3 regions of the Streptomyces sp. NPDC093225 genome follow, and region 2 is predicted to be linked to each of the others. Evidence: riboswitches for the same ligand, from Rfam matches in the RefSeq annotation. Region 2 holds a riboswitch; each other region holds the start of a gene.
The links. A riboswitch is a leader RNA that binds a small molecule or an ion and turns the genes downstream of it on or off. The one in region 2 is predicted to bind guanidine.

Region 1 (5,475 bases), on a different contig from region 2:
CTGGAGCCCCGTCATCCGCAGCGTGAGGTTGATCCGACCCGACGCCAGCCCCGTCACCTCCGGATCGCCCGTCCCCGGAAGCACCTTCACCACCCCGTGGTACGCGAACCGCGAGGGCCCCCCGAAGACGAACAGGTCCCCGGACTCCAGCTCCACGTCCGTGTAGGGCCGGCCCCGGTCCTCCGGGTTCCCGAAGCGGAACACGCACGTGTCGCCGATGCTCAGCGACACCACCGGCGCACCCGACCGCTCGTCCTTGTCCTGGTGCATCCCCATGCGCGCGTCGCCGTCGTAGAAGTTGACCAGCGCGGTGTCCGGCTCGTACCCGTCGCCGGCCGCCGGGTCCCCGTACGCCTCCCGCAGCGCCTCCCGCCCCAGCTCCGCCAGCCAGTCGGGGAAGGGCGCCACCCGCGCGCCGTTCACGTCGTCCGCCGTGCGCGAGTACCGGTACGGCAGCCAGTGCCAGCCCAGGCACACCGTCTGCGCGGACATCACCCCGCCCCCGGGCAGCCGCGTGTGCCGGATCGGCACCGGCCCGCGCGCCCACTCCCGGCAGGCCGCCACCAGCTCCCGCTGCCGCTCGCCCGGCAGCCAGCCCGGCACGTGCACCGCACCCGCCGCGAGCACCGGCCGCGGTCTCGGGAACAGCCCGGTCATTGCATCCACCTCCCACCCCCGACGGTAGGGGGCGTACTGCTCCGACCGTAGTACGGGCCACCGACAGCAGGAGCGGATACGGGCCACACCGTGGATCATGCGAGGATCGGCTTCATGAACGGCGAAGCGGCCCCGAGGCGAGCAGCGGACCTGTCCACGCGCACCAAGCTCGAGAGGGGGCGCGGGGCACTGGGTCCGGCCCTTGAACTCGTCCACACCGGACGCGCCCCCACCCGTGCCGTGCTCACGGCCGAGCTCGGGGTCACCCGCGCCACGGCCGGCGCCGTGGCCGCCGAGCTGGAGGCCCTCGGCCTGATCCGCGTCGACTCCCGCCCCGGTGTCGCCGGCGGCTCCCAGGGCCGGCCCTCGCACCGGCTCGCGGTCGACGAGAACGGCCCCGTCGCCCTCGCCGCGCAGGTCCACCCCGACGGCTTCCGCGCCGCCCTGGTCGGCCTCGGCGGCCGGATCGTCGACACCACGCCCGGGTGCGTGACCGTCTCCGCCGACCCGGCGCAGGTGCTCGGCGAGGTGGTCGACGCCGGCGCGGCCCTGCTCGCCAAGAGCGGCCGCCGCTGCGTGGGCGCCGGCCTGGCCGTCCCGTCCGCCGTCGCCGAGCCCGACGGCACGGCCCTCAACCCGCTGCACCTCGCCTGGCCGGCCGGCGCCCCGGTACGCGAGATCTTCACCGAACGCGTCCGCGCCGCCGGCATCGACGGACCCGCCTTCACCGGCAACGACGTGAACCTGGCCGCCCTCGCCGAGCACCGCCACGGCGCCGGCCGCAGCGCCCAGCACCTCCTGTGCGTGGCCACCGGCCACCGCGGCGTCGGCGGCGCGCTCGTACTCGACGGCCGCCTGCACTCCGGAAGTTCCGGACTCGCCCTGGAGGTCGGCCACCTGACCGTCAACCCCGACGGCCGGGCCTGCCACTGCGGCGGCCGCGGCTGCCTCGACGTGGAGGCCGATCCGCTCGCGTTCCTCCAGGCCGCGGGCCGCACCCCCGGCCCCGAGGTCTCGCTGCTGGACCAGGCCCGCGACCTGCTGCGCGCGGAGCCCGCCGACCCGGCCGTGCGGCACGCGACCGAGGAGCTCGTGGACCGCCTCGGCCTCGGCCTGGCGGGGCTGGTCAACATCCTCAACCCCGACCGGATCATCCTCGGCGGCCTGCACCGCGAGCTGCTGAACGCCGCCCCCGAGCGGCTGCGGGCGGTGGTCGCCGACCGCAGCCTGTGGGGGCGCAGCGGGGGCGTACCGATCCTGCCCTGCACCCTCGACCACAACAGCCTGGTCGGCGCCGCAGAGCTGGCCTGGCAGCCGGTCCTCGACGACCCGCTCCTGCTGGGCCAGGGAGCGGTGGCGGCCGGCCACTGACCGGCGGTACGCCGGTCAGCCCTCGGCCGGGACCGCGTCCTCGGCCCGCAGGGTCAGCGGAACGTTGCCCTTGACGGCCTGGGAGTACGGGCAGACCGCGTCCGCCCGGTGCAGCAGGGGCAGCAGGTCCTCGCCCCGCCAGCCAGGCAGCGAGACCGTCATGGTGACCGCGAGCCCGTACCCGGCGGCGGTGTCGGTCGTCCCGAGCTCCACCTGGCAGGCGACCCGCGCGGCGGCGGCGTCGACACCGAACTCGCCGGCCACCTCGGCCAGGGCGGACGTGAAGCACGCGGCGAACCCGGCGGCGAAGAGCTGCTCGGGATTCGTCGACTCCGGCGCCTTCTTGCGCGGGGGCGCCAGCCGCAGGTCGAGCCGGCCGTCGTCCGTGACGACCGTCCCGGTCCGGCCGCCGCTCGCGTGGGCGGTGGTGCTGTACAGGGTGCGGGTGAGGGGCACGACCACGATGGGGTCCTCTGCTCGACGGGGACCGCCGCCCGCACGGGACGACGGGGACGCTGCACGGCGCAGGTCACTGTCGCGTCGTCGTGCGTGACCGGGTACGGCGCATCTCGTCCGGGGTCCTCTGAGCAGACCGCCGCCCACCGTAGGCAGCACCCCCGGCCGCCGCAACCGCCGCCGCGGGTGACGCTCCTCACCCGGAGGCCCGGCCGTCCCCACGCCGCCGCCGTAGCCCGCACCCCACCTCGGCCCGCCGGATCCTCGGCGGTGCCGCGGGTCCCGCGGCGCGTGGGCCCGCCGCCCCGGTCACCGCATCCTCGGCGGTGCCTGGCGGGTCCCGTGGTGTGTGGGGGAGGTGCTTGAGGCGTCGTGGCAGGCTGGTCCGGAGGCAGGCCCGGGCCGGAGGTGGCCGAAGGCCAGGGCGAAGCCCCGAAGCCTCCGGGGTGGGCCTGCCGCAGGGCCTGCAGGCCATACCGGCTCAAGCGCCGAGGGGACCCACACACCACGGGACCCACCCCGAAGCGCGGGGACCACCCCAGCCACCCACGCACGCACCCACACGCACCCACGCACCCGCCGGCCCGACCCACCACCCACCCACCCACACCCACCCACCACCCCGCCCCCTCCTCCCCCCCCACCCGCAAAACCCCTCGGCTCTCCCACTCGCCCAGTGGCATGCTGGCCACGTGAACGGACCGGAGATCGCCCTGACCCTCGCCCCCGAGCTGTACCTCTTCGCGGCGCCCGACCGCCGCGCCGCCCGGGCGCGCACGGTCACCGACGGCTCGTCCAGCCTGGGCCACGTCGTCGAATCGGCCGGCGTCCCGCTCACCGAGGTCGGCCGACTCCTCGTCGACGGCCACGAGGTCCCCGCCTCCCACGTCCCGCGCGCCGGCGAGTCCGTCGAGGTCGAAGGCGTCGTACGCCCCCAGCGCGTGCCCGGTGCCCCGCTCCGCTTCCTCCTCGACGTCCATCTCGGCACGCTGGCCCGCCGGCTGCGCCTGCTCGGCGTCGACGCGGCGTACGAGAACGAGGACATCGGCGACCCGGCCCTCGCCACCCGCTCCGCCGCCGAGCGCCGCGTCCTGCTCTCACGCGACCGCGGGCTGCTGCGCCGCCGCGAGATCTGGGCGGGCGCGTACATCTACAGCGACCGGCCGGACGAGCAACTGCGCGACGTCCTCGGCCGCTTCGCGCCCCGGCTCGCGCCCTGGACCCGCTGCACGGCCTGCAACGGCACGCTGCGGCCCGCCGCGAAGGACGCCGTCGTCGACCGCGTCGAACACGGCACGCAGCGGACGTACGACGTCTTCGCCCAGTGCGCCGACTGCGAGCGCGTCTACTGGCGCGGCGCGCACCACGCGAGCCTGGAGCGGATCGTCACCGACGCCCTGGACGAGTTCGGCAACGCGGCCTGAACGTACGGCCCGCACACCACGCACTCACCTCATCGAGGCCACGGAGCCCACCCACCACACCCCACCGCATCCCAACCCAACCGAACCCAACCCAACCCAACCCACGCGCCTCAGAAGGCGTACGTGTCCCCGGTGTCCAGCGCCAGCACCGCGTGCTCGTTGTTCTCCAGCTCCGTGTCCGTCGCCCCGCCGTTCCACCAGGTGTCGATCCGCACGACGGCCTCGGCCGGCCGCTCCTTCAGCAGGAGCACCAGACCGATGTGCCGGCCGCTGCCCTGCACCGGCAGCGAGCCCGTCTCGCAGACCACCACCCGCGCCTCGACCCGGGCGCACCCTTCCGCCAGGCGCTGCCGCTCCGCCAGGTCCACCGACAGGCGCAGCCGCACCGTCGCGTTCGGGAGCGCCGCCGGTCCGTGGTTCTCGGGCACCAGCCAGATGCCCAGCCGGCCCGCGGCCAGCGACACCTGCCCGTGGTACGCCACGTCCGCCTCGGGCATCACCGGCTCGCCGCCGCCGCTGCCCGCACGCGGGGTCGCGACGGCCGTACCGGCCGAGCACACCCCCGCCACGACCGCGGACAACGCCGCGGCCACCACCACACCTCGCGCGGCACGCCCTACCGACCCGGCACGCGCGGTACGCCCAGTACGCATGCCCCGCACGATAAGCAAGCCGAAGATCCACTCATCGGATTACCACTCTTTCGTGGACGCGCCGCTCCCCCACCCGCCACGACCACACCCACCGCACCCACCGCACCCACGACAACCCACCCACCCCTGCCCACCCAAAACCCACCCACCACCCACGCACCCATCCACCCACCACAGCCGCCCCACCGCCGATGGCAAGCTGGCGCCCATGCTGATCGCCCGCTCCGCCGCCCTCTTCCTCCTCGCCGCCGTCCTCGAGATCGGCGGCGCCTGGCTCGTCTGGCAAGGCGTGCGCGAGCACAAGGGCTGGCTCTGGATCGGCTCCGGCGTCGTCGCCCTCGGCCTCTACGGCTTCGTCGCCACCCTCCAGCCCGCCGGCGACTTCGGCCGCGTCCTCGCCGCCTACGGCGGCGTCTTCGTCGCCGGCTCGCTCGCCTGGGGCGCAGTGGCCGACGGCTACCGCCCCGACCGCTGGGACGTCACGGGCGCCCTGGTCTGCCTGGCCGGCATGGCAGTGATCATGTACGCACCACGCGGCCGCTGAAACCCCCACCCGCACCACACCCGCGGCACCGGCACCCGCACCCGCACCGAGCCGCCCCACACCCACCCACCCAGCCAGCCCACCCCGCCCACCCGCCCCCGCCTATGCTGGCGGCACACGGACCTTCGACCACGTGACCGAGCGAACCCGCGAACCCGCGAGCCCGCGAACCCGCGGACGCGCGGACGCGCGAACCGCGAACCGCGAACCCACGTGACCGAGCGCAGCACGCGAAGCACCCACCGAGGAGTACGCATGACCACCCGCACGGCCGTCGTCACCGGAGCCAGCAGCGGAATCGGCGCCGCCACCGCCCGGCAGCTCGCCGCCGCCGGGTACCACGTCGTCCTCACCGCCCGGCGCAAGGACC
Region 2 (5,475 bases):
CGCCACCGGCCGGCCCGGCAGGCCCCCGCGCACCGGCTGGCGCCGCCTCCTGCCCACCTGGCGGATGCTGCTCGGCGGCCTCCTCCTGCTCCTCCTCCTCGTCGCCGGCGCCCTCATCGCCGGCTACCTCCTCGTCGACATCCCGCCCGCCAACAAGGCCGCCACCGCCCAGAGCAACGTCTACCTCTACGCCGACGGCAGCCAGCTCGCCCGCGACGGCGAGGTCAACCGCGTCAACGTGCCCCTCTCCCAGGTCCCCAGGACCGTCCAGCAAGCCGTACTCGCCGCCGAGGACCGGGACTTCTACTCCGAACGCGCCGTCGACCCCAAGGCCATGCTGCGCGCCGCCTGGAACACCGTGACCGGCAAGGGCAAGCAGTCCGGCTCCACCATCACCCAGCAGTACGTCAAGAACTACTACCTGGGCCAGGAACAGACCATCAAACGCAAGGTCAAGGAGTTCTTCATCGCGATCAAACTCGGTCGCGAAGAGTCCAAGGAGGACATCCTCGAGGGCTACCTCAACACCAGCTACTTCGGCCGCAACGCCTACGGCATCCAGGCCGCCGCCCAGGCCTACTACGGCAAGGACGTCAGCAAGCTCACCACCGCCGAGGGCGCCTACCTCGCCACCCTCCTCAACTCCCCCAGCACCTTCGACGTCGTCGCCCACCCCCAGCAACGCGGCCGCGCCCTCGCCCGCTGGAACTACGTCCTCGACGGCATGGTCAAGAAGAAGTGGCTCACCCCCGCCCGACGCGCGGCCATCACCTTCCCCGAACCCGGCAAGGTCCGCGCCCCCTCCGGCATGTCCGGCCAGCGCGGCTACCTCGTCGAGACCGTCAAGGACTACCTGATCGACAACGAGGTCATCGACGAGTCCGACCTCGCCGCCGGCGGCTACCGCATCACCACCACCATCGACAAGCGCCGCGAGAACGCCTTCGTCAAGGCCGTCCAGGACACCCTCCTCGACGACCTCGACCCCGCCGAACGCCCCGAGGACCGCACCGTACGCGCCGGCGGCGTGTCCATCGACCCCGCCACCGGCAAGGTCGTCGCCCTCTACGGCGGCATCGACTACACCAAGCAGTACGTCAACAACGCCACCCGCCACGACTACACCCCCGGCTCCACCTTCAAGCCCTTCGTCTTCACCGCCGCCGTCCAACACGACTCCACCACCCAGGACGGCCGCCGCATCACCCCCAACACCCTCTACAACGGCGACAACGAGCGCCCCGTCCAGGGCTCCGCCATCGCCTACGCCCCCGAGAACGAGGACCAGCGCTCGTACGGCGAGATCACCGTGCGCTCCGCCACCAACCTCTCCGTCAACACCGTGTACGCGCAGATGGCCGTCGACGTCGGCACCAGGAACGTCAAGCAGACCACCATCGACATGGGCATGCCCAAGGACGTGCCGGGCTTCCACGCCGTCCCCTCCATGGCACTCGGCACCCTCCAGGCCAGCGTCCTCGACATGACCCAGGTCTACGCCACCCTCGCCGACCACGGCCGCCACACCCCGTGGACCATCGTCGACAAGGTCAGCAAGGACGGCGACGCCCTCCCCCTCCCCCGACGCACGCCCAAGGAGGCCGTCGCACGCGAGGCCGCCGACACCACCACCTCGATCCTCGAATCGGTCGTCGAGAGCGGCACCGGCACCGCCGCCCAGGCCGCCGGCCGCCCCGCCGCCGGCAAGACCGGCACCGCCGAGGACGACAAGGCCGCCTGGTTCGCCGGCTACACCCCCGACCTCGTCACCGTCGTCTCCGTCATGGGCCAGGACCCCGACACCGGCGCCCTCGAACCCCTCTACGGCGCCCTCGGCCAGGCCCGCGTCAACGGCGGCGGCTACCCCGCCCGCATCTGGGCCGACTACACCGCGGCCGCACTGGCCGGCACCGAACCCACCGAGTTCGACCTCGAACTCCAGCCGGGCGCCGTGTACGTACCCCCCGCCGAACCCACCCGCACCCGCGGCCCGGACCGCGAACGCCCCGGCCAGGACCAAGGCCCGACCCAGGGCCAGGACCAGGGCCGCACCCAGGGCCAGGACCAGGGCAACGGCAACGGCAACGGCGGGAACGGCAACGGCGGCACCACCGACCAGGGTCAGGACCAGGGCCAGGACCAGGGCCGCACCACCGGCCGGACCGGCGGCCAGGACCAGGGCGGCACCACCGACGGCGGCACCACCGACGGCGGCGGCACCACCACCGGCACCACCGGAGGCACCACCACCGGAGGCACCGGAGGCGGACCTAGTGCCCCGAGGTCGCCTTCAGCCCCACCACGGCCACCAGCAACAGACAGATGAAGAAGATCCGGGCGGCGGTCGCCGGCTCACCCAGCACCACCATGCCGAGCACCGCCGCACCGGCCGCACCGATGCCCACCCACACCCCGTACGCCGTACCGATCGGCAACGTCTTCGCCGCGTACGACAGCAGCACCATGCTCGCCACGATGCCGGCACCGGTGAACACGCTCGGCCACAGCCGCGTGAACCCCTCCGTGTACTTCATACCGATCGACCAGCCGACCTCGAGCAGACCGGCGACGAAGAGCAGGACCCAGGCCATGACGGCACCTCCGAAACGAGCGCGGACAAGCGGTGCGTCGTCTTGTCGTACCCGGTACGGCGCGTCTCGTCGGGGTTCCCCGCCACCGTAGCAAAGCAACGCCGAAGGGCCGGTGACAGACGTCACCGGCCCTTCGCGATGCCTGGGGCACGAGGGCCCGGGGGCCCGGGGGCCCCGAGATCCGGATCTCCGGCGAAGCTAGAGGTACAGGCCCGTGGAGTCCTCCGAGCCCTCCAGCCGCTCCGCGGCCACCGCGTGCAGGTCCCGCTCGCGCATCAGCACGTACGCCACGCCCCTGACCTCGACCTCCGCCCGGTCCTCCGGGTCGTACAGCACCCGGTCACCGGGCTCCACGGTCCGCACGCTCTGACCGACCGCGACCACCTCGGCCCAGGCCAGCCGCTTGCCCACCGCGGCCGTCGCGGGGATGAGGATGCCGCCGCCGGAGCGCCGCTCCCCCTCGGGAGAGTCGGACCGGACCAGCACGCGGTCGTGCAGCATCCGGATGGGCAGCTTGTCGTGGGTGGGGTTCTCGCTCACGATCCGAACCTACCCGCCCCACCGGCCCGTGCACCCCGCAGGGTCACGGACCGCCGCGCGCCCCCACCGCGACGCGTCACGCGCGCTTGCGCCGTACCGACACCGCGAGCAGGCCCACGACGCCCACGGCCAGCAGCGCCACCGGCACCACCCGCTCCAGCCGCGGCTGGCCGTCCTCGTGCCGCAGCCCGGCCTTGAAGTCCGTCACCACCCGGTTGACCGCCACGAACGCCCGGCCGACCGTCTCGTCGACGGACGCGGCGACCCGCGCCTTCGCGTCCCCGATGATCGTCTGCGGGTGCATGCGCACGCCGATCTCGTCGAGCGTCTCGGCGAGCGCCGCGCGCCTGCGGATGATGTCCGCCTCGATCTGAGCGGGGGTCCTGGCATCCGACACCGCGCTGCCTCCGTCGTGGTCGTATGGGTGGGCGTAGTCCGACGTGGACAGTCTGTCAGCTTACGCTCGATGCCGTACGGATCCCCTCCCTAGGAGACTTGAGGACATGAGCGAGCGACTCCAGCCGGGCGACACCGCGCCCGCCTTCACCCTGCCCGACGCCGACGGCAACGCGGTCTCGCTCGCGGACCACAAGGGCCGCAAAGTGATCGTGTACTTCTACCCGGCCGCGCTGACCCCGGGCTGCACCAAGCAGGCCTGCGACTTCACGGACAACCTCGAGGTGCTGGCCTCCGCCGGCTACGACGTCATCGGCGTGTCCCCCGACAAGCCGGAGAAGCTGGCCAAGTTCCGCGAGAAGGAGCACCTGAAGGTCACCCTGGTCGGCGACCCGGAGAAGGAGGTGCTGACGGCCTACGGCGCGTACGGCGAGAAGAAGCTCTACGGCAAGACCGTCACCGGCGTCATCCGCTCCACGGTGGTCGTCGACGAGGACGGCAAGGTCGAGCGGGCCCTCTACAACGTCAAGGCCACCGGCCACGTAGCGAAGATCATCAAGGACCTGGGCATCTGACCCCGGCCCCCTCGGAAGGGCCCGCGCCGAAACACAACCGGCGCGGGCCCTTCCGCATACCGTGCGTAACCGTCCCGGGTGCATCCCGTTACTCCAAGCGAGTGGCCGCACATCCGAGCGGCCGGAGAACCGGAGTACGCCATGCCGACCAGCCCGTACACGAGAGCCCGCCTCGCCGAAGCCGCCCGCACCTCCCGCACCCTCACCGAAGCCCTCACCCACCTGGGCCTCGACCCGAAGAGCGGCTCGCGCCGCTACATCCGCACCCGGATGCAGAAGCTCGGCGTGGACACGTCGCACTTCGAGCGCGAGGGCGAGAAGTGGACCCGCGAGGTCCTCGCGGAGGCCGTGGCGGCGTCCACGACCATGCGCGAGGTACTGAGCCGCCTCGGCCTGGACATCGTGGGCGGCCACCACACCCACATCAGCCGCAAGGTGCAGGCCTTCGGCATAGACACCTCGCACTTCAGGACCCGCTCGACGGGGAGCCGCTCAAGGCCGCCCAAGGCGCCGGCGGAGCTCCTGGTGGCACTGGAGCCCGGACACGGGCGCGTTCCGGGCGACCGCCTCAGGCGGGCGATGACCGCACTCGGAACGGAGGAACGGTGCGCCAGGTGCGGCATAGAAGCCACCTGGCGCGGACGGCCGCTGCGACTGGAAGTCGATCACGTGGACGGCGACTGGCGGAACAATCAGCCGACGAACCTGCGCTTCCTGTGCCCCAACTGCCACTCGACGACGGACAGCTATCGAGGGCGCGCGAAGGGACGGCGGCGATGAGCTCCGGAAACACCTACACCCGGGAGCGCCTCGCGGAAGCCGCGGCCCGGTGCACGAGCATCGACGAGGTCATCGAGTTCTTCGGCACCAAGCGCTACGCCACGCTCGACCGCTACCTCGTCAACCGGTTCCGCACGTTCGGAATCGACATCACGCACTTCGGCCCCCGCAAGGGTGGACGGCTCACGAAGCCGCCAACGGGTGCCCTGCGCACCGCCGTCGAGGCCTCGACGTCGATCGCCGAAACCCTCCGCCGACTGGGCCTGTCGGTGTCCGGCCACACGCATCAGGCCCTCAAGGCCTGGATCCGCGAGGAAGGGCTCTCCACCGGCCACTTCCTGGGCCAGGCGCACCAGAGGGGCAAACCCGGCCCCACGCCGAAGCGGTCCGCCGAGGCCGTGCTGGTCAGACACGACAACCCCCGGCGCACGAAGACCCCGCTCCTGCGCCGAGCCCTGCAGGAGGTGGGCGTACAGGAGTGCTGCGCCGAATGCGGCACCCCGCCGGAGTGGCTGGGTCTCCCGATGACACTGGAAGTCGACCACGTCAACGGCGACTGGCGTGACGACCGGATGGCGAACCTGCGACTACTC
Region 3 (5,475 bases), on a different contig from region 2:
CGGACGGATCATGTGCACGCCGAGTTGCACGGTGGTGTACGCGGTGCCCGCCGGCAGCCGGGTCATCACCGCCGAGCCGAGCGCCGAGTCCAGGAGCGTGGCGAGGAAGCCGCCGTGCACGGTGCCCATGGGGTTGAGCAGGTGGTCGCCGGGGTCCCCCTCGAAGGCGGCGAAGCCCTCGCCGACCTCGGCGAGCCGGAAGCCGAGGGTGCTCATGATCGAGGAGGCGGGCAGCATGCCCTTCTGTGCGGCCCGGAGGATCTCGAGGCCGGTCATGCCGAGGAGTTCCGGGGTCGGTTCGGGGCGCGGCTGCCAGGTGTGCGTACGGGTGCGGTCCGGCGCGGCGGTGATCGTCTCGTGCGTGCTCATGGCTCGACCGTAGGAGGCCGGGAGACCGGACGGGAGTGTCGGATCCGGCAGCTTGCGGATGGATTCCGACACCACGGCGGATCGGACCCCTCACCCTCGACGGGTGATGCCGGACCGGGCCACCCGGCGAATGCTGGACGGGAGCCGGTCCATGCCCCGGACGCACCTCACGCCCGCCCGGACGACCGGCCCGCCGGTACATCGGTGCCATGGCGCTGGCCGGCCTCGTCGCCGCCGCGATGCCGCCCCGCACCGCGGGCCCGGGGACGCGGGGCGCGCCGGAGCGGGCCGCCCCGAGGAGTCCCTGAGCGGACCCGGCGCGAACGAGACCGCGGCTCAACAGTGAGGATGTCCGCATTTGTCCGCATTTGTCCGCGTTTGGAATCCGTGCGACTGCGCAGAAGAACTACACGAACCGCATGCGTGAGACGAGGGGCACTCCATGAGCATCATCGGCTGGATCATTCTGGGGCTGCTCGCCGGAATCATCGCGAAGCTCCTGATGTCGGGCCGCGACCCCGGCGGCATCATTCTCACGACACTGATCGGCATTGCCGGCGCCCTCCTGGGCGGCTGGCTCGGGAAGGTCATCTTCGACATCGACTCGATCGACGGCTTCTTCGAGCTCTCGACGTGGATCGCGGCCATCGTGGGCTCCCTCGTCCTCCTGGCGGTCTACCGCCTCGTGGCGGGCCGGAGACGTTCGTGAGGGTCGGCCCGGGACGGCGCCGACGCAGGAGGTGGCGCCGGCGGCGGGTGCTCGCCCGCTGGGCGGCCCTCGTCCTCACCCGCCGCTTCGCCTTGAGGGCGTTGGCGTGGGGCGCCCGGCTCACCGTCCGCAGCGCCCTGCACTTCTTCCGCCTCTCCGCGCGCGCCTCCCTCCGCCGCCGACTGCGACTGGGGTGAGGCCCGCGGAGGGCGCAGCCACCCCGCCCGACACCCACGGCAGGGAAGGAAGTTCGGATGAGCACCACCGAGAAGATGAAGGCCAAGGCCGAGCAACTGCTCGGAAAGGCCGTCCAGAAGACGGCGCACGCCATGGGCAACAAGACGAACGAGGCCAAGGGCGCGGCCCTGCAGGCCCGCGGAAAGGCCCGCGAGATGAAGGAAAAGGGAAAGGACCACCTCGGGCACTGACCGCTCCCGGTCGACGTGGCGGGGCGGGGCGGGTCCGAGCGAGGAAAGGAGCCCGAGCGATGGACGGAACGCAGCACGGCGCGGTGGGCGGCGCGGAGCGCGCACGCCAGGAGCCGCGGGCCGGTCGCGGGGAGCGGGTCGACGATCACCCGGGCCCGGACCCGGTGCACCCCGAGGCGAGCAGGCCGGTCGCGGGCAAGACTCCCGAGGAACTCAGGAAGCGGGAGGAGCGGCGGATGACACGGGGCCGGGCGGCAGCACGGCGGACGCCCGGGCGGTGACCCGCAGCGGCGGCGAGCCGTGGGCAGTGAGCGCCGGCGAGCGGTGGGCTGCCCGCCGGCGAGCGGTGAGCACCGGCGGGCAGCAGGACGGCGCCCGCCCGGGAGGCGGGCGCCGTGACGGACGAACCGGCCCGCGGCCGGGTCACCGGGGGCGGGTCAGGCGCGGGTGATGTTCTCCGCCTGCGGGCCCTTCTGCCCCTGGGTGACGTCGAACGTGACGGCCTCACCCTCCCGCAGCTCCCGGTAGCCGTGTCCGGCGATGTTGGAGTAGTGGGCGAAGACGTCCGGTCCGCCTCCGTCCTGGGCGATGAATCCGAAGCCCTTCTCGGAGTTGAACCACTTCACCGTGCCACGCGCCATGATCATCCTTCTTGACATGCCATGCGGCGGTCCGCGGACCGCCCCGGCCCCCGGTTGGAAGCCTGGCCTCGTCTTACCCACCCGTCCCTCCGTCTACACCGACCACTCTCGCTGTCCGTGGGCATCCGGCTACTCAGAAGGGAGCGAGTACCCGCACTCTCCCCCACTGCGGGCTTGACACGGAGACACGGCGGGGGCGGCAGGACGGCGGGGATCCGACGCGGTACTGACCCGTCGGGCCGTCGGGACGCCGCCGCGCGGGCCGGTGGTACGGTCGCCCATGGCGGCGCGTACGTGCCGGCCCCGGACGAGACGTGCGCCGTACCCGGCCCGCCAAGACGACGCACCCGAGGAGACGCCACATGGGTGCCCGCACCTCCCTGGTCGACTTCGCCGGTGCGACTCCCCCGCCCCGCCCCCTGGGCGTCCGGTGGATCCACGGCTCGCCGTCGGCCAAGCACAACACCGACCCGGACATCCAGGTCCACGCCTACGACGAACACACGTACGTCCTGCGCCAGAACATGGCGATCGACTACGAAGCGCCCTTCCTCTTCCTGCTGTTCGGCAACGACCGGGCCGTGCTGATCGACACCGGCGCCACCGCGTCCGCCGAGTACTTCCCGCTTCGCCACGTCGTCGACGGGCTCGTCGCGTCGTGGCTGGACCGGCATCCCAGGCCCGGGTACCACCTGCTGGTGCTCCACACCCATCCGCACGGGGACCACGTCGCGGGCGACGGCCAGTTCGCGGACCGTCCCGACACCACGGTGGTCGGCGCGGAACCGGCCACCGCCTGGCCGTACTTCGGTTTCGACGACGATCCGGACGGCGTGGCACGGGTGGACCTGGGAGGGCGCGTGCTGGAGTGCCTGGCCACCCCGGGCCACCACGAGGCCGCGGTCACGTACTACGACCCGTGGACCGGGTTCCTCCTCACCGGCGACACGGTCTACCCCGGCCGCCTCTACGTCCAGGACTGGAAGGCGTTCACCCGGACCATCGACCGTCTGATCGACTTCTGCGGCGAGCGGACGGTCACCCACGTGCTGGGGTGCCACATCGAGATGACGCGGGAGCCCGGCGTGGACTACCCGATCCGCACCGTCCACCAGCCCGACGAGCCGCCGCTGGAGCTGACCACGGGCCACCTGGACGAGATCCGCGCGGCGCTCGAGGAGATCGGCGATCGGCCCGTCCGCCGCGCCCTTCCCCTGTTCGTGCTCTGCCCCGGCGCATGACCGCGCGCGAGGCGACGACTTCGGCCACGGCATCGGCACGGGCATCGGTGCCGATGGTGTCCGGTCCGTGCCGTTGCCGTTCGGTGCCCGGGCGGGGATGATCGCTGCGGTATCGGCTGTCAAACGGGGGTGCCATGCCGCGGATCGAGTTGTCGTGCGGACCGATCGACTACCAGGACACCGGCGGTGCGGGGCCGGTGCTCGTGTTCGGGCACGGCGTGCCGATGAACGAGACGCAGTGGCGCAAGGTGGTCCCCCTGCTGGACGGGTACCGCTGTGTCCTGCCCACGCTGCCCCTGGGTGGTCATCGGCAGCCCATGCACCCCGACGCCGACCTGTCCCAGCGCGGTGCCGCCCGCATCCTGGGCGAGTTCGTCGAGCGCCTCGGGCTGGACCAGGTGACGCTCGTGCTCAACGACTGGGGCGGAGGCCAGTTCCTGCTGCTGGAGCCGGAGGGCCGGCGCATCGCCCGCATGGCGCTGGTCGCCTGTGAGGCCTTCGACAACTTCCCTCCCGGGCCGGCCAAGGCGCTGGCCCAGGTGAGCAGGGTCCCCGGGGGCGTCCGACTGCTGACGCGGCTCATGCGCGTTCCCGCGTTCCGGCACCACCCCAAGGGCTACGGCGGGATGAGCCTGCGCGGCGTGCCCGACGAGATCGTGGACGACTGGTTCGGCCCCGCGACCCGCAGCCGTGGCGTTCGCCGGGACTTCGCGAAGTTCGCGACCGGCGCACCCGACCGCGGCACCCTGCTGGCCTGGAGCGAGCAGCTGCGCCGGGTCGACCTGCCGGTCCTGGTCGTCTGGGCCGACCGGGACCCTCTGATGCCGCGCGAGCACGGGCCGCGGCTGGCCGAACTGTATCCGCAGGGCCGGCTGGTGGAGATCGCGGATTCCGCCACGCTGATCCCCGAGGACCAGCCCGAGCGCCTCGCCGAGGTGCTCACCGAGTTCCTGGTCCGGACCGGGGCGAAGCCGGTCGACCCGGCCGGCTGAGCGCCGCCGGCCGCTCGGGGTCCCCGGCGGGGCCTCACCCGGCGCGCCGCCAGGGGAAGGGCTCGTTGTCGGGCTCGACCCAGCCGGTCCGGGCGGCGGGGCCGGCCAGCGTCGTGGAGTGGTAGAAGCGGGACAGCAGCTTCTTGTCGAGCAGCGCCGGGTTGCGCTCGGCGAACGAGTCGAAGTCGGCGGTGTCCTCCTGGTCAACGTGGTGGCCGACCAGTTCGACCCAGGCCCGGCTGACGGTGGCGTGGTACTTCTGCGGGGCGCCCGCGTAGCGGGCGGTGGCCCGGATGCCGTCGCTGACCAGCCGCACGGCCGGTCCCGTTCCGCAGCGCCGTACGGCCAGCCAGGTCAGGTGGACGTGCTGACGGTGGCCGAAGTGCTCGGCGGTCGCCATCACCTCGGCCATCAGGTCGCCGAACAGCGGCGCGGCGTCGTCCTGCGTGGTGCGGGGGTCCGGGGTCACGACTCCTCCTTGATGAGTGCGTCCACCACGGCGTGGAAGCCCGCGACCGCGTCGGCGGGCAGCGCGGTGAGGGCGCGCGCTTCCACGCCCGCCAGCGTCTCCTCGATCAGGGTCGCCGCCGCCCGTCCGGTGTCGGTGAGCTCGACGAGGACCGAGCGGCGGTCGCCGGCCAGGGTGCCGCGGGTGATGTGTCCGCGCCGCTCCAGGCGGTCCAGCACGCTGGTGAGCGTGGTGGGTCGGCTGCCGACGGCGGCGCCGAGCTGGGACACGGTGCGGGACTCTCCGTCGGCCAGGTTGGCCAGCGCGTTGATCTCCGAGGCGGTCAGGCCGAGATCGACGAGCGCGGTGGTGATCAGGTGCAGCGTGGCGTGGGTCGCGCGCTGGAGGGCCAGCAGCACGGACCGGTCGGATTCGACGCTTTCGTACTTCATGATTTCGGATAATACGACATCGTAATAACGGTGGGCAAGAGTCGACCCCGGCCGAGGGTGCCGGCGCGGGCGCAGCGGCACGGGCAGAGACAGGCATGGGCGCGGGCGCGGCGGCGGGAGCTCGCGCGCGTACGGCCGAGTGGGGCCGGCCGCGACAGCGCCGGCCCCACTCCGCCCGCCCCCTCGGCGGCCCCG

Region 1: it holds a riboswitch for guanidine, as region 2 does, so the genes downstream of both, ACIQCH_RS24960 (Ohr family peroxiredoxin) here and ACIQCH_RS18790 (multidrug efflux SMR transporter) in region 2, are expected to answer to the same signal.
Region 3: it holds a riboswitch for guanidine, as region 2 does, so the genes downstream of both, ACIQCH_RS10660 (MBL fold metallo-hydrolase) here and ACIQCH_RS18790 (multidrug efflux SMR transporter) in region 2, are expected to answer to the same signal.

What each region holds. Positions count from the first base shown of each region.
Region 1 covers NZ_JBIVNX010000030.1:41,373-46,847, reverse strand. Annotated here, with positions in the region: gene ACIQCH_RS24970 (alpha-ketoglutarate-dependent dioxygenase AlkB family protein) at 1-657, opposite strand, end outside; gene ACIQCH_RS24965 (ROK family protein) at 772-2,028, shown strand; gene ACIQCH_RS24960 (Ohr family peroxiredoxin) at 2,044-2,490, opposite strand; guanidine-III (ykkC-III) riboswitch at 2,563-2,625, opposite strand; gene ACIQCH_RS24955 (Mut7-C RNAse domain-containing protein) at 3,177-3,908, shown strand; gene ACIQCH_RS24950 (hypothetical protein) at 4,019-4,501, opposite strand; gene ACIQCH_RS24945 (YnfA family protein) at 4,770-5,105, shown strand; gene ACIQCH_RS24940 (SDR family NAD(P)-dependent oxidoreductase) at 5,361-5,475, shown strand, end outside.
Region 2 covers NZ_JBIVNX010000018.1:129,534-135,008, reverse strand. Annotated here, with positions in the region: gene ACIQCH_RS18795 (transglycosylase domain-containing protein) at 1-2,326, shown strand, start outside; gene ACIQCH_RS18790 (multidrug efflux SMR transporter) at 2,271-2,591, opposite strand; guanidine-III (ykkC-III) riboswitch at 2,623-2,691, opposite strand; gene ACIQCH_RS18785 (co-chaperone GroES) at 2,790-3,131, opposite strand; gene ACIQCH_RS18780 (DUF3618 domain-containing protein) at 3,208-3,528, opposite strand; gene bcp (thioredoxin-dependent thiol peroxidase) at 3,635-4,102, shown strand; gene ACIQCH_RS18770 (HNH endonuclease signature motif containing protein) at 4,244-4,882, shown strand; gene ACIQCH_RS18765 (HNH endonuclease) at 4,879-5,475, shown strand, end outside.
Region 3 covers NZ_JBIVNX010000008.1:186,265-191,739, reverse strand. Annotated here, with positions in the region: gene ACIQCH_RS10690 (PaaI family thioesterase) at 1-369, opposite strand, end outside; gene ACIQCH_RS10685 (GlsB/YeaQ/YmgE family stress response membrane protein) at 812-1,078, shown strand; gene ACIQCH_RS10680 (hypothetical protein) at 1,126-1,275, shown strand; gene ACIQCH_RS10675 (hypothetical protein) at 1,333-1,506, shown strand; gene ACIQCH_RS10670 (hypothetical protein) at 1,566-1,787, shown strand; gene ACIQCH_RS10665 (cold-shock protein) at 1,944-2,147, opposite strand; guanidine-III (ykkC-III) riboswitch at 2,428-2,495, shown strand; gene ACIQCH_RS10660 (MBL fold metallo-hydrolase) at 2,510-3,388, shown strand; gene ACIQCH_RS10655 (alpha/beta fold hydrolase) at 3,523-4,380, shown strand; gene ACIQCH_RS10650 (hypothetical protein) at 4,415-4,849, opposite strand; gene ACIQCH_RS10645 (MarR family winged helix-turn-helix transcriptional regulator) at 4,846-5,280, opposite strand.